Phenylobacterium montanum: one gene and its partner. The protein of the gene in region 1 interacts with the protein of each later gene in a pairwise test. Links are inferred from orthologs where the notes say so. Each region holds a gene or a part of one and is shown on either strand. Other genes may lie near its edges.

The links.
Region 2: the proteins of KCG34_RS24490 (region 1) and mrdA interact in binary tests that used the Escherichia coli proteins (3 or more experiments, as listed by UniProt). The link is inferred for Phenylobacterium montanum from one-to-one orthologs.

Annotation. Positions count from the first base shown.
Region 1 is NZ_CP073078.1:5,347,524-5,353,953, forward strand. Bases 1,164-4,205 are described here. They hold KCG34_RS24490 (penicillin-binding protein 1A), read left to right. Parts: upstream 1,164-1,507; coding sequence 1,508-3,904; downstream 3,905-4,205. Other genes in these bases: KCG34_RS24485 (N-acetylmuramoyl-L-alanine amidase family protein), read left to right, coding at 1,164-1,207. Outside these bases: more of KCG34_RS24485, read left to right, coding at 1-1,163; KCG34_RS24500 (peroxiredoxin), read right to left, coding at 5,175-5,642; tyrS (tyrosine--tRNA ligase), read right to left, coding at 5,662-6,430. UniProt on the Escherichia coli protein: Cell wall formation. Synthesis of cross-linked peptidoglycan from the lipid intermediates.
Region 2 is NZ_CP073078.1:2,020,104-2,029,767, reverse strand. The notes cover bases 3,319-6,317. They hold mrdA (penicillin-binding protein 2), read left to right. Parts: upstream 3,319-3,823; coding sequence 3,824-5,812; downstream 5,813-6,317. Other genes in these bases: rodA (rod shape-determining protein RodA), read left to right, coding at 5,809-6,317; KCG34_RS09055 (hypothetical protein), read left to right, coding at 3,319-3,827. Outside these bases: KCG34_RS09070 (DMT family transporter), read left to right, coding at 55-945; KCG34_RS09065 (rod shape-determining protein), read left to right, coding at 1,121-2,164; rod shape-determining protein MreC, read left to right, coding at 2,212-3,312; more of KCG34_RS09055, read left to right, coding at 3,315-3,318; more of rodA, read left to right, coding at 6,318-6,963; KCG34_RS09040 (GNAT family N-acetyltransferase), read left to right, coding at 6,960-7,484; KCG34_RS09035 (ATP-binding protein), read right to left, coding at 7,481-9,664. UniProt on the Escherichia coli protein: Catalyzes cross-linking of the peptidoglycan cell wall. Responsible for the determination of the rod shape of the cell. Is probably required for lateral peptidoglycan synthesis and maintenance of the correct diameter during lateral and centripetal growth.

The DNA of each region.
Region 1 (6,430 bases):
AGGGACGGGCGTCTGCGCGCTCGCCCTGGGCGCGTGCGCGCTTCTGGCCGGCTCTTCCCACGGCGAGACCGCCTCCAAGGGCGTGCTGCAGGTTCGCCTCGGCGGCAATCAGCAGGAGACCCGCATCGTCATCGAGCTCGACGCCCCGACCAAGGGCCAGGTGATCGATGACGGCGCCGCCGATCACATGGTCGTGGTCAATCTCGCCAAGGTCGGCGCCGATTCCCAGCCTCAGGGCCATGGCCTGGGCCTCATAGGGGCCTGGTCGGCCGAGAACGCCGCCGGCGGGACCAGGCTCAGCCTGCAACTCAGCCACCCGGCCCAGATCAAGCGCCGCTTCCTTCTGCCGCCCTCCGATGGCGTGACCGTCTATCGCTATGTGATCGACCTGGCCGCCGCCGATGCGCCGGCCTCGGCGACTGCGCCGGCCAAGCTCACCGCGGCGGTGGCGACCACCGTTCAGCCCCAGGCTGAGGTCAAGCCGGCCGTGTTCACCCAGGTGACCGAGGCGCGGCCGCTGCACCTGAAGAAGATCGTCGTCATCGACGCCGGTCATGGCGGTAAGGATCCCGGCGCGGAAGGCGCCGACAGCCAGGAAAAGGACGTCAACCTGGCCGCGGCCAAGGCGCTGAAGGCGCGGCTGGAGAAGGGCGGCCACTACAAGGTGGTGATGACCCGCGACAGCGACGTGTTCGTGCCGCTGGAGAACCGGGTTCAGATCGCCCGCCGGGCCGACGCGGACCTGTTCATCTCGCTGCACTCCGATTCCGGCTCCAACGCCGACATGCGCGGCGCCACCGTCTACACCCTGTCGGACAAGGGCTCGGACCGGGTGGTCAAGAATGTCATCGGCCGCAACGACTGGTTCATCAACGTCAACCTGCCGGGCCACGACCGGGCGGTGAACCAGATCCTCCTGGACCTGACGCAGCGCTCGACCCGCAACCGCTCGGCCGCCTTCGCCGAGAACCTGCTCAGCCATGTCAGCGACCGGGTGCCGCTCTTGGAGCACAGCCACCGAGACGCCGGCTTCATGGTGCTGCTGGCCCCCGACGTGCCGGCGGTGCTGCTCGAGATGGGCTTCATCACAAATCCCGACGACGAGACGCGCCTGAAGAGCCAGGGCCAGCGGCAGAAGTTCATGAACGCCGTCGGCGACGCCATCGACGACTATTTCGAGCGCCAGACCAAGGTCGCGTCGCGGTAGGGCTCTGCCTCCTTAGACTGAACCGCAAGCTGAGCAGCCGGCTCGCCCCCTCCACCGCTTCGCGGTCCCCCTCCCCCGCTGCGCTTCGCTACGCAGGGGAGGAGAGGGCGTCTCAACCCCGCTTCTCCCCCCTTGTTTCGCGAAGCGACACGGGGGAGGGGGACCGCCGCGCGACAGCGCGGTGGTGGAGGGGGCGCGCTGCGGCCTGCAACCTCACGAAGCCAACCGGGCTTTGCGATCGCCTCGACACGCGCTAGAGCGTGATCGAAGGCGGGCGGGCAGTCCGTGGAGGCTTCGGCGTTGAATCTTGGTCAGCGATGGATCGCGACGGTCGGCGTGGTCGTCCTCAGCGTGATCGCCTTGGCCGGGTTCTCGCTGGCCATCTATGCCGCCTGGCTGTTCCACGACATGCCCGATGCGGCGGACCTCGCCGACTATCGCCCGCCCACGGCGACGCGGGTCTATGCCTGGGACGGCACCCTGATCGGAGAATACTCCAAAGAGCGGCGGATCTTCGTCTCCTACGACCAGATCCCGACCCAGGTGGTGAACGCCTTCCTGGCCGCCGAGGACCACAACTTCTTCAAGCACGGCGGCGTCGACCCGATGGGCCTCTTGCGCGCCATGACCAAGGACGTGGTCAACGCCAGCCACGGCAAGCGGCTGGAGGGCGGCTCGACCATCACCCAGCAGGTGGCCAAGAACGTGCTCTTGGGCAACGAGGCCACCATCGGCCGCAAGATGAAGGAGGCGATCCTCGCCAACCGCATCGAGGAGTCGATGAGCAAGCAGCACATCCTCGAGCTCTATCTGAACGAGATCTGGCTGGGCTATCACTCCTACGGGGTGGTCGCGGCGGCCTACAACTATTTCGGCAAGCCGCTGTCGGAGCTGGACCTGGCCCAGTGCGCCTACCTGGCCGCCCTGCCCAAGGGGCCGGACAATTACCATCCGGTGCGCAACAAGGCCAAGGCGATCGCCCGGCGCAACTTCATCCTCGGCGAAATGGCCGACCTAGGCTTCGTCACCCGCGCCCAGGCTGAGGCGGCGATGAAGGAGGACCTGGTGGTCCAGTCGGCGCCGATCCGCGCCAAGTACCACGACGCCGACTACTTCGTCGAAGAGGTCCGCGAACGGGGTGTGGCCACCTTCGGCAAGAAGCTGGACGAGGGCGGCTACTACATGCGCACCACCCTCGATCCCAAGCTGCAGACCGCCGCCCGCGTGGCGCTGATGAAGGGGCTGGAAAACTACGATCGCCGGCACGGTTGGCGCGGGGCCTGGGGCCATGCGGAGGTCGAGGATGGCTGGCAGAAGCAGGCCCTGGCCTCCACCCCGCCGTCCGAGCGTCGCGCCTGGCGCGCGGCCCGAGTGGAATCCGCCGAGGGCGCCGTCAGGGTCGAGCAGGCCGACGGCGGCGGGCGCGGGGTGCTGGAGAGCGCTGACGTCGTCTGGGAGCGCGCCAGCGCCAAGCCGCTGAAGAAGGGCGACCTGGTCTTCGTCGAGCCCTCGGCGACCTCGCCCGGCCTCTACAACCTGCGTCAGGTGCCGCTGGTGAACGGGGCGCTGGTGGCGATAGATCCCTGGTCGGGCCGGACCCTGGCCATGGTCGGCGGCTACAGCTTCTCGCTCTCCAACTTCAACCGCGCCACCCAGGCCAACCGCCAGCCGGGCTCCTCGTTCAAGCCCTTCGTCTACGCGACCGCGCTTGAGAACGGCTACACGCCCGCAAGCCAGGTGCTGGACGGGCCGATTTCGCTGCCCGGCGCCAAGGCGGGCGAGGTCTGGTCGCCGGAGAATTTCGAAAAGGGCTATCGCGGCATGCTGCCGCTGCGGCGAGGCCTGGAGCTGTCGCTGAACACCATGACCGTGCGCCTGGCCATGGGCGTCGGCATGCCCAAGATCGTCGACATGGCCAAGCGGGCCGGGGTGGTCAACCAGATGGACCCGGTGCTGGCCATGGCCCTGGGCGCCGGCGAGACTACCCCCTTTAAGATGACCGCCGCCTATTCCGCCTTCGTCAACGGCGGGCGCAGGATTAACCCGCACCTGATCGAGGTGGTCGAGGACGCGCAAGGCAAGCCCGTGCTGAACGCCGACCAGCGCGAGTGCCCAAGGTGCCAGGCCGCCTTCAACGGCGACGAATCGCCCCGCGTGCCCCCGGCCGGCGACCAGATCATGGACCCGGTCACCGCCTATCAGATCACCACCATGCTGCAGGGCGTGGTCCAGCGGGGCACGGCCTACCAGGCCTCCAGCCTCGGCCGGCCGATCGGCGGCAAGACCGGCACCACCAACGACTTCCGCAGCGCCTGGTTCGTCGGCTTCTCGCCCGACATCGTGGTCGGCGTGTTCGTCGGCTTCGACGACAACCGCTCGTTGGGCAATAACGAAACCGGGGCGGTGGACGCGGTGCCGATCTTCATCGACTTCATGCAGACGGCGCTGAAGGACACCCCGGTGCACGACTTCCGCCCGCCGCCGAACGTGAAGTTCTCCTACGCCACCGGCATCCGCGAGGCCTATCGCCCAGGCACCGAGCCCAAGCCCAGACCCGTGGACGCGCTGGAAGGCGTCCTGCCCGGTGCGCCCCTGCCGCCGAACGGCCAACCCGTCGGCGCCGCCCCCGCCGGCGCCCCGCCGCCACAGAAGCCGCCACAGAAGAAGCCGCCGGCGGACCTGACTGGGCTCTATTGAACCCGAGGGGCGGAGGGGCTATCAGGCGCGCCCTGCTTAGGAGAAGCACATGAGAGCGGATGTCGAGGCCTCTGCGGCCGACATCGAGCAGTCCGTCGGACTGCTCAGGAGGCGTCTTTGACTGGGAACCTGCGCTAAGAAAGCTCGATGAGCTGAACGCCCGGGTCGAGGACCCGACCCTTTGGGACCGCCCCAGCGAGGCCCAGGCCTTGATGCGCGAGCGCACCCGCCTGGCGACCCAGGTGGATGCGGTCAAGAGCCTGGAAAAGGGCCTGGCCGAGGCCCTGGAATATGCCGAACTGGCCGACGCCGAGGGCGACGAGGAGCTCTTGAACGACGCCCGCGCCCAGTTGGCGGCGCTGAAGGAGCGGGGCGCCCGGGCCGAACTCGAGGCCCTGCTCTCCGGCGAGGCCGACGCCAACGACGCCTATCTGGAAATCAATTCCGGCGCCGGCGGCACCGAGTCCTGCGACTGGGCCGGCATGCTGCTGCGCATGTACACCCGCTGGGCCAACGCTCATGGCATGAGCGTGGAGCTGATCGAAGAGACCCCGGGCGAGCAGGCCGGCATCAAGTCGGCGACCCTGCAGATCAAGGGCCCGAACGCCTATGGCTGGCTGAAGACCGAGGCCGGGGTGCACCGGCTGGTGCGCATCTCGCCCTATGACTCCAGCGCCCGGCGGCACACCAGCTTCGCCTCGGCCTGGGTCTATCCGGTGGTGGACGACACCATCGTCATCGACATCAACCCGGCAGACGTGCGCACCGACACCTATCGCGCCTCCGGCGCCGGCGGCCAGCATATCAACAAGACCGACTCTGCCGTGCGCCTGACCCACATCCCGACCGGGGTGGTGGTGGCCTGCCAGGCCGGCCGCTCGCAGCACCAGAACCGCGACGAGGCCTGGAAGATGCTGCGCGCCCGCCTCTACGAGCTCGAGTTGCAGAAGCAGGAAGCCGCGGCCCAGGCCCTGGAAGACCAGAAGACCGACATCGGCTGGGGCCACCAGATCCGCTCCTACGTCCTGCAGCCCTACCAGATGGTCAAGGACCTGCGAACCGACGTCGAGACCTCGGACACGCAAGGGGTGCTGGACGGCGACTTGGACGCCTTCATGGCCGCGTCCCTGGCCCAACGGGTCGGGGCGACGCGGACGGAAGGCGGGAACGCCTGAGTCGCCCGAGTTCAGGCCAATTTGAATTTCAACCGCTCATCCCCGCCTTCGCGAGGATGAGCGATCTATGAGATCGGGCGGATCCAGGCTCGCTCTCAGAGCCCCTTGACCGCCGCCAGCACCTCGGCGACGTGACCCGCCACCTTGACCTTGCGCCAGATGCGCTTGATGCGGCCGTCGGCGCCGATCAGGAAGGTCGAGCGGTCGATGCCCATGTATTGGCGGCCATAGAGGCTTTTTTCGACCCACGAGCCGTAGGCCTCGATTACGCCGCTTTCGGCGTCCGAGCCCAGCACCAGGTCCAGGCCGTACTTGGCCTTGAACTTGTCGTGCCGCGCGACGCTGTCCTTGGAGGCGCCGATAACCACCGCGCCGGCGGCCGTGAACTCGGCCGCCGCCTCGCTGAAGCCCTTGGCCTCGTTGGTGCAGCCGGGGGTGTCGTCCTTGGGGTAGAAATAGAGCACGACCGGTTTGCCCTTCAGCGCGCTCAGCGAGACGCGGCCGCCGCCGTCGGTCGGAAGGTCGAAATCGGGGGCGACGTCGCCGACGGCGGGACCGGTCATGCTCTAGGCTCCTAAAGGGTCAAACAGGACGAACGAGGACGATCTTCTTCTTGCCGGCGGCCAGCTTGATCACCCCGTCGGCGTTGAGATCGGCCGGGGTCAGGGCGCGCTGGGCGTCGGCCTCGGCCTTGTCGTTGACGCGAAGGCCGCCGCCCTGGGCCAGCCGCCGGGCCTCCGAGCGCGAGCCTGTCAGGCCGGCGTCGGCCACCAGATTGGCGATCGGGATTCCGGCCTCCAACTCGGCGCGCGAGATCTCGATCGAGGGCAGGTCGGCCGACACCTGCCCCTCCTCGAACGCCTTGCGCGCCGCTTCAGCCGCGGCCTCGGCCGCTTCCCGGCCGTGCAGCATGGTGGTGGTCTCGTTGGCCAGCACCTTCTTGGCCTCGTTGATCCCGGCGCCTTCGAGCGCCTCCAGTCGGGCGATCTCGTCCAGCGGCAGGTCGGTGTAGAGGCGCAGGAAGCGGCCGACGTCGGCGTCCTCGGTGTTGCGCCAGAACTGCCAGTAGTCGTAGGGGCTGCGCATGTCGGCGTTCAGCCACACCGCCCCCGCCGCCGTCTTGCCCATCTTGGCGCCGGACGCGGTGGCCAGCAGCGGCGAGGTCAGGCCGAAGGCCTGCTTGCCGTCCATGCGCCGGATCAGCTCGACCCCGTTGACGATGTTGCCCCACTGGTCCGATCCGCCCATCTGCAGCACGCAGCCATGGCGGCGGTTCAGTTCCAGGAAATCCACCGCCTGCATCAGCATGTAGTTGAACTCGAGGAAGGTCAGCGGCTGCTCACGCTCAAGC
Region 2 (9,664 bases), 3.3 Mb from region 1 along the record:
AAGCGGTGGAGGGGGGGCGCCGGTGCGCAGCGGTCACATTTCCCCGAGACACCAATGCTCAACTTTCTCTGGATCCCGGCCACCGTCCTGGCCTCCGGCTTCCAGGTCGCCCGCAACGGCTTGCAGCGCAGCCTGATGCCGCAGACCGGGCCCTGGGGCGCGACCCTGGTCCGGTTCCTGTTCGGCCTGCCGTTCTCCATCCTGTTCGCCCTGGTCGCCCAGGCCCTGGCGCCGGCCGCGCGGCCGCACCTGACCCCGGCCTTCTGGCAGGCGGCCGTGACCGGCGCCCTGGCCCAGGTGCTGGCGACGGCGGCGCTGCTGGTCGCCATGCGCCGCGCGGGATTCGCCGTCGGCACCTCGCTGCAGCAAAGTTCCCTGCCGCTGGCGGCGCTGATTGGCCTCGCCGTCTATCACGACCATTTGAGCCCCCTGGCCTGGGGCGGGGTCGCGGTGACCACGGCGGGCCTATTGGTGCTGACCTGGCCTAAGGGCGCCACCGGCGAGCAGCCGCTTTCGGGCGCCGCCTTCGGCCTACTTTCCGGCCTCTTCTTCGGCTTTTCGCTGAACGCCTTCCGCCACGCCTCCCTGGCCATGGAGCCGCAGCACCCGATCTATTCGGCGGTGGCCAGCGTGGTGGTGGTCCAGGCCATGCAAGCCCTGGGGCTGTTGATCTGGCTGGGTTTGCGGGACCGCAAGGCCCTGGCCGCGGTGTTCCGCAGCTGGCGCCAGTCCCTGGGCGCCGGGCTCTGCGGCGCCTGCGCCTCGGCTGGATGGTTCATCGCCCTGGCTCTTTCGGCCGCCGCGCCGGTGCGGGCCGTGGGCGTGGTCGAGGCGCCCATGGCCGCCATAGCCGGCCGGCGCTTCTTCAGTGAACGGCTGCATCCGCGCCAGATCGCGGCCGGCGGGGCGGTCCTGATCGGGGTTCTGTTGACCACGCTTAATTGACTGCGGCGCCAAGGCCCACTTAGACGCTTGAAATCCAATCATTTGCGGTGCACAGGGAGCGGTCTCTGTCGGAAGGGGGACCGTTGACTGCGTTTATCGGGCGCGGCGAAGGTTCATCCCTTGCTTTCAGCGCCCGCCCCCCGTGTCGACATCTCCAAAGGCGTCAAGGCTCTAAATGTTTTCGTCCCTGTTCGGCGTCATTTCCAACGACATCGCCATCGACCTCGGAACCGCCAACACCCTCGTCTACATGAAGGGCAAGGGCATCGTGCTGAACGAACCGTCGGTCGTGGCGCTGCGCAATGTCGGCGGCCGTAAGGTCGTCCATGCCGTCGGCATCGACGCCAAGCAGATGCTGGGCCGCACGCCGGGCCATATCGAAGCCATCCGCCCGATGCGCGACGGGGTCATCGCCGACTTCGAAGTCGCCGAGGAGATGATCAAGTACTTCATCCGCAAGGTGCACAACCGCAAGGCCTTCACCAATCCCAAGGTGATCGTCTGCGTGCCGTCGGGCGCCACCGCGGTCGAGCGCCGGGCGATCAACGACAGCTGCCTGAACGCCGGCGCGCGCCGCGTCGGCCTGATCGACGAGCCGATGGCCGCAGCCATCGGCGCCGGCCTGCCGATCCACGAGCCGACCGGCTCGATGGTGGTCGACATCGGCGGCGGCACCACCGAGGTGGCCGTGCTGTCCCTGTCCGGCATCGTCTATTCGCGCAGCGTGCGGGTGGGCGGCGACAAGATGGACGAGGCGATCATCAGCTACATGCGCCGCCACCATAACCTCCTGATCGGCGAGACCACCGCCGAGCGGATCAAGAAGGAGATCGGCACCGCGCGCTCGCCCGCCGACGGCGAGGGCCTGGCGATCGAGGTCAAGGGCCGCGACCTGATGCAGGGCGTGCCGCGCGAGGTGCGCATCTCGGAAAAGCAGGCGTCGGACGCCCTGGCCGAGCCGGTGGCCCAGATCATCGAGGCGGTGAAGGTGGCCCTGGAAGCGACGCCGCCGGAACTGGCCTCGGACATCGCCGACAAGGGCATCATGCTGACCGGCGGCGGCGCCCTGCTGCGCGGGTTGGATTCCGAGATCCGCGACCATACCGGCCTGCCGGTGATGGTGGCCGACGACCCGCTGTCCTGCGTGGCGCTGGGCTGCGGCAAGGTGCTCGAACATCCGAAATGGATGAAGGGCGTCCTCGAATCGTCCCTCTCCTAGGGTTTAAACTCTCCCCTAGTTCCGCCTGATTCCCGCGAGGCGCCGGTTTGTCCCTGAGAGACAGCCATTTCGCCGATCTGAAGGCGCCCCTGATCTGGACCGCCAGCGTCGCCGTGCTGGTGGCCGGAGTGATTGCGGTCGCCATCCTGATCGGCGATCGGCGCGAGACCCTGCAAGCCGAAGCCTATGGCGCGACCAAGAACGTGGTCGACAGCGTCGCCGCGCCGGTGGGCGGAGTAGTCTCGGCCCCGGTGCGCTGGACCGGCGGCGGCATAGACGCGATCAAGGGCTACTTCTTCGCCATCGGCCAGAACCAGGCCCTGCGCAAAGAAAATATCGAGCTGGAGCGCTACCGCGACGCCGCCATCGCGCTGAACAACGAGAACCAGCGCTTGCGCGCGCTTTTGAACCTCAAGACTGACCCGCCGATCCCGATGGTCACCGGCCATGTGGTGCTGGATGCGCGAGGGCCTTTCTCCAACACCCGCCTTGCCGACGTGGGCTCTGAGCAGGGCGTCGCCATCGGCAATCCGGTGATGAGCGAGCGGGGCCTTGTGGGCCGGGTGGTGGGCGTGGCCCATGGCGCGAGCCGCGTCCTGCTCCTGACCGACATCGCCAGCCGCACCCCGGTGATGGTCGACCGCACCAACGCCCGCGCCATCCTGACCGGCGAAGGGGGACCCAATCCCAAGCTCGCCTATATGCGCGGGATCAATCCGGTGAAGGCCGGCGACCGCATCCTGACCTCAGGCGACGGCGGGGTGTTCCCGCGCGGCCTGCCGGTCGGCGTGGCGGTGATGGGGCTGGACGGCAATTGGCGGGTGCGGCTCGATTCCGATTTCGCCGCCATCGACTTCGTGCGCATCCTGAAATTCAAGGATTTCTCCCAGTTCGCCGACCAGAAGGCCCTGGGCGAAAGCAGCCTGCCGCCGCTGGCGCCGGCCCAGGCCGAGGCGATCAAGCTTCTGGAGCAGCCCAAGCCCAAGGCGTCGCCGGCCGCCACTGTGCCTGCGCCGACTGGACCGGCGCCTCAGGTCTCGTCAGCGCCCGTCAAGCCGGCGGCCAAACCCGTGACCAAGCCGGCCGCCGCGCCGGCCAAACCCGCTCTCAAGCCCGCTCGGTCCGCTGCGCCCGGGGCGACGCCGTGAGCATGATGGAAGCCGCAAGGCCGTTGGTCGCCTGGCGGTGGCTGGGCCTTCCGGCGCTGTGGTGCGTGTTGGCCACCCTGATCTTCGCCATACCGATCAGGGTGCTGGGCTTCAGCCTGCCCGAGCCGGTGTTTCCCCTGGTGTTGTCCTTCGCCTGGGCGGTGATCCGGCCGTCGGTGCTGGCGCCCTTCGCCCTTTTGGTGATCGGCCTTTTCCTCGACCTCTTCTGGGGCGGGCCGGCGGGCCTGTGGGCCGTCTGCCTGATCGCGCCCTACGCCGTCGTTCTCAGCGCCCGCAGCATGATGACCGGTCAGAGCGAGTTCGCGCGCCTGGGCTCCTATCTCGGCGCGACCGCTCTGGCCTTCGCCGTCGGCTACCTGCTGACGGCCGTGGATTCCCTGGCTTTCCCAAGCCCCATGGCGGTCCTTTGGCAATATTTCGCCACAGCCCTGCTCTATCCTTTCACCCGGCGTCTGATCGAACGGTTCGAGGACGCGGACGTCCGTTTCCGATGACCGAACCCGCCATCTTCTTCAACGAAGTCAACGAGCGCCAGGGCGTGTTCCATCGGCGCGCCTTCATCATGGGCGGGGTGGTCACGGCGGGCCTGTTCGCGCTCGGCGCGCGCCTCGCCGATCTGCAGATCATCGAGAACAACCGCTACAAGACCCTAGCCACCGCCAACCAGTACAACTTCCGCCTGGTGCCGCCACCGAGGGGCCGAATCGTAGACCGGAATGGCGTCGAACTGGCCTCGAACCGCCCCAACTTCCGCCTGCTGCTACAAAAGGACCAGGTCGATGACGTGGACCAGACCCTGGACGCCGCAGCCCAGCTGATCCCGATCCCGCCGGAAAAGCGCCGCCAACTCTCGCGCCAGATCGAAAACGCCCAGACCTTCGTGCCGGTCGTGCTGGCCGAGGACCTGAGCTGGGACGAGTTCGCCCGCCTGAACGTGCGCACGCCAGAGTTGCCGGGCTTGCAGGCCGACATGGGCGAGGCGCGCACCTATCCTTTCGGCGGGGCCTTCGCCCACGTGGTCGGCTACGTTTCCAAGGTCACCGACGCCACCATCAAGGCCGCCGGCCCCAATCCCGATCCCCTGCTGCTCAATCCGGGCTTTCGTATCGGCAAGCAGGGGGTGGAGAAGGCCCTGGACCTGGACCTGCGGGGCAAGGCCGGCGGGCAGAAGGTCGAGGTCGACGCCAAGGGCAAGGTGGTGCGCGAAGACCCGCTCGGCGATATCAAGCCGGTCCCCGGCAAGACGGTCGAGCTGACCCTGGACGCCGACATCCAAAACAAGGCGCTGGAGGTGTTCGGAGCCGAATCCGGGGCCGCGGTGATGATGGACTGCCGCACCGGCGACGTGCTCTGCATGTATTCCGGCCCCAGCTTCGACGCCAACCGGTTCGTCTCGGGGCTCAGCGGCGCAGAGTATCAGGCCCTGACCCAGTACGACCACAAGCCGCTCTTGAACAAGGCGCTGACCGCCACCTATCCGCCGGGCTCGACCTTCAAGACCCTGGTGGCCCTGGCGGCGCTGGAGAATGGCTACGATCCGCGCACCGTGCACGTGTGTGGCAAGTCCTGGCCCTGGGGCGGGCGGGTCTGGCACTGCGACAAGGCCCATGGCGCCCAGGACCTGCGAGGGGCCATCGCCACCTCTTGCGACATCTATTTTTATCAGTGTGCGCTCAGCATCGGCCCGGACAAGATCGCCGCCGTGGCCCGCAGGTTCGGCCTGGGAGAAATCCACGACATAGGCATTCCGGGGCAAAAGCCGGGCCTGATCCCCGACACCAGCTACAAGCGTAAGCACTTCCCGCACGATCCGGTCTGGCACCCGGGCGAGACCCCCAGCATGGGCATCGGCCAGGGCTATGTGAACGTCAACGCCCTGCAACTGTGCGTACAGGCAGCGCGACTGGCCAACGGCGTCAAGGCGATCAACCCGCGCTTGATCCATTCCATCGGCGGGGTGGCGCAGCCCTCGGGGGCCGAGGCGCCGGACCTGCCGCTCGCCAGGGAGCACATCGACTTCGTCCGTTCCGCCATGGGTGCGGTGACCGAGGCCGGCGGCACGGCTGGCGCGGCGGCCCAACTGGGCCTCGGGCCGATCCGGATGGCCGGCAAGACAGGCACCGCCCAGGCGCACAACTATACGGCCGGCGGCCATGGCGCCCACGGCGCGGTCGGGGCCTGGGCCGGGCGCGACCACGCCTGGTTCATCTGTTTCGCGCCCTTCGATGACCCACGCTACGCCATGAGCGTGCTGGTCGAGCATGGCGGTTTTGGAGCTGACGCCGCCGCGCCCAAGGCGCGCGAGATCATGCGTGTCGCCCTGCTCAAGGACCCTGAGATCCGTGCGCGGATCGAAAAGCCCATGCCCATGCCGGATATCCCCGCCAGCCCAGCCGACGGCGCCGCGCCACCGCCGCCCACCGGCGGGCCCCTGACCGGGGTCGCCGGCCCCAACCCCGACCAGGGCGTCTCCGAATGACCTCCAGCGCCCTGACCCGCCCCGGCGAACGCGACCGGCCCGTGATCAAGTTCGGTCAGATCGACTGGGCCCTGACCGCCATCCTGTGCTTGATCGCCGGCGCCGGCGGGCTGATGCTCTATTCCATCGCCGGCAGTTCTTGGGAGCCGTGGGCCGCCAAGCAACTGATCCGCTTCGGCCTCTGCCTGCTGCTGATGCTGGGGCTGGCCCTTGTGGACCTGCGCGTCTGGTTCGCCCTGGCGTATCCGGTCTACGGGCTGGGCTTCATGCTGCTGATCCTGGTGATCAAGTTCGGGCACTCCTCGCTGGGGGCCACACGCTGGCTGCAAGCCGGACCGATCCAGATCCAGCCGTCCGAGATCATGAAGATCGGCCTGGTGCTCGGCCTGGCGCGCTTCTATCACGGGCTCTCGGCCGACAAGGCGCGGCTCTCCTGGTGGCTCCTGATCCCTGCCGGCATGATCATGGCTCCGGCGCTGCTGGTGGCCAAACAGCCCGACCTCGGCACCGCCATCCTGCTGGTGCTGACTGGCGCAGCGGTGGTGGCGCTTGCGGGCCTGTCATGGAAGCTCATGGCCGCGGGCGCGGCGGGCGTGGTCGCCCTGGTGCCGATCTTCGTGCGGTTCGTGATGAAGGACTACCAGCGCGACCGCATTCTTACTTTCTTACACCCCGAAAACGATCCGTCGGGCTCCGGCTACCACATCCTTCAGGCCAAGATCGCCCTGGGCTCCGGCGGCATACTTGGCAAGGGCTATGGCCTGGGCTCGCAGAGCCAGCTCGACTTCCTGCCGGAGAAGCAGACCGACTTCATCTTCGCCACCCTTGCGGAGGAGTTCGGCCTGGTCGGCTGCATCTCCATGCTGCTGCTCTATGGCGCCGCGGTGGTGATCGCCCTGCGCATCGCCTCGATCTCGCACAGCCATTTCGGCCGGCTCAGCGCCGCCGGGGTCACCGCCACTTTCGCCCTCTATGTGCTGATCAACGGGGCCATGGTCATGGGCCTGGCCCCCGTGGTCGGCGTGCCCATGCCGCTGCTCTCCTATGGCGGGACGGTGATGCTGACGGTGATGGTCGGCTTCGGCCTTGTGCAGGCCGTGCGCGTGCATCGCTATAGCGAAGTCACCAGCGGCAAGGGCGCCGTGCTTTGAGCGAGCCCCAGCCGCTCGTCCGCCGCCTCGGCCGCGAGGACGCCGAGGCCTACCGCGCCATCCGCCTGGCTGGCCTCGCCGAAGCGCCCGACGCCTTCGCCGCCGTGTGGGAGGTGGAGGCCGAGCGCCCCCTCGCGCACTTCGAAGGGCTGATGAGCAACTTGGCGGTGTTCGGCGCCTTTCTCGACGGCCGCCTGGTCGGCATTGCCGGTTTCGTGCGCGAAGCCGGGCCCAAACTGAGCCACAAGGGCACCCTCTGGGGCATGTATGTCGATCCCGCCGCCCGCCGCTACAGGATCGGCGGCGCCTTGGTCCAGGCCGTTCTCGACCACGCCGCCGGCGAGGTCGAGCAGGTGCTGCTGGCCGCCAACACCACCAACGCCGCCGCCATCCGCCTCTACGAGCGGCTCGGCTTCGTCGCCTACGGCCGCGAACCCCAGGCGCTGAAGGGGGCCAATGGCTACAGCGACGACCTTCTGATGGTGAAGTTCCTGAACGGCCGAGGGCCCGACGGGGCTTAAGCCGCCGCTTGCGTCGTCCAGCGGCCGATCTTGCTGAGCAGTTCGGCGGGGTCGATCGGCTTGCCGATGTGGTCGTTCATGCCGGCGTCGGCGCAGGCCATCACCTGGGGCGTCATCACATTGGCGCTGACCGCCAGGATCGGGGTGTCGGCGTTCAGCGGCGAGCGGCGGATCGCCCGGGCGGCTGCCATGCCGTCCATCACCGGCATCTGCAGGTCCATCAGGATCACGTCGAACCTGTCGCGCTGGGCCGCGGCCACCGCCTCGGCGCCGTTGGAGGCCTCGCGCAGGCTGGCGGCGTAGGGCGATAGCATGGCCGTCACCAGTTCGCGATTGGTGGCCACGTCGTCCACCACCAGGACCCGCAGCTGGCCGAGCCTGACGCCGGACTCGGCGCCTGGCTCGACCTCGCGGCCACGGCTAGCCTTGGGTTCGGGCAGGGAGAACCAGAAGATCGAGCCCTTGCCGGACTCGCTGTGCAGCCCGATCTCGCCGCCCATCAGTTCAACCAGGCCCTTGGAGATCGCCAGGCCCAGGCCCGCCCCGCCATGACGGCGGGTGTTGGAGGCGTCGACCTGGGAGAAGCGCTGAAACAGCCTTTCGCCGTGCTCGGCGGCGACGCCCGAGCCGGTGTCGACGACCTTGAAAAGCACCTTGCCCGGGCCGGGGCGGCTGACCGAGAGGGTCACCGAACCCTCGGCGGTGAACTTGATGGCGTTGCCGACCAGGTTCATCAGCACCTGGCGCAGCCTGACGCCATCGACGACCAGTTCCTCAGGCGCCGTCTCCGCCATTTCCAGCCGCAGGGCCAGGCCTTTGGCCTCCGCTTCCGGCCGCTCCAGGTCGAGGGTCTCAGACAGGAACGGCTCCAGGGCCAGGGGCAGGGGCTCCAGTTCGATCTGACCGGCCTCGATGCGCGAAAAGTCCAGGATGTCGTTCACCAGCGCATGCAGCGCCTTGCCGCCCGTGATGATGCGGCTGATGTAGACCCGCGCCTTTTCGGGCAATTCCGGCGTCTTGGCCAGAAGGCCGGCGAAGCCGATCACGCTCGTCAGGGGCGTCCTGATCTCATGGCTCATATTGGCCAGGAATTCGGCCTTGGCGCGGGATGAGGCCTCGGCCGTCTCCTCGGCGATCCGGCTCTGCAGCAGCTCCTCGTTCATTCGCTGCTTGGCCACCGCGTTGGCGCGGAACACGCTCAGGGCCCGGGCCAGTTCGCCCACCTCGTCCCGCCGCGCCGTGTCCGGGATCTCTGTTTCGAGCTCACCCTCCGCGACCGAGCGCATGGCCGCAGTGATGCGGCCGATCGGCTGCAGAACCTGGGCGCCGATGAACAGGTTCGCGCCCAGGCCGAAGGCGATGGCCACCAGCATCACGCCGAGGGCGGCGTAGAGTTGGCGCTGGGCGGCGTCGGCCTGCTGTCCCGCGCGGGCGGTGGCCTCGTCGAAGGCGGCCGAAGCCACGCCCATCAGGCTCTCGAGCCCAGGCGTATTCAGCGCCCGCTGCTGCGCCGGCGTCACCGGCGAATGCTTGCCGGCGATAAGGGCGTTCAGGATCTCGGTGCGCATGCCCCGATCCTGGCCGAAATAGATCTGCTCGGCCTTGCGGATCGCCGCCATCACGCCAGGGGGCGCCTGCTTGTGCAGGGCGTCGGCCATCAGGTCGGACCATTGGATGTCGACCTGGCCGACCAGGGCGCTGAACTGGTCGCGTTGCTCAGGCGTCAACGGCTTGTCGACGATGCTGGCGCGCCCCCAGAGCAGGCTGTCGGTGCCCGCCTCCGCCCGGGCCGACCAGGCCAACTGGCCGATGTTCATCATCTCGGCGATGAAAGGGTCCGTCCGTCCGACTTCGGCCGCCAGGCGCTCGGTGGTCTCGGTAATGGCGCCGGTCAGCGCCGTGGCGCCGTTGAACCATTGTTCCGGCAGGCCCTTTGGCCGCTGGTTCGGCGGCAGGCTGATGGCCGCGTCGGCCTGGTCCCTGAGCGTGACGACCTGGGCCAGCCGGCGGGCGATCTCGGACTCGCCGTAAGGATCGCCGCCCGGCGTGATCGCCCTCAGTTTGGGCAGGGCCTTGTCCAGTTCGGCGGTGGCGCGCCGGCGCATCTGGACCTTGTAGTCGATGTCCTCCGCCGTCGGCTCGCCGGGCGTATGCAACAGCCCGTCGGTCGCGCCGCGTTC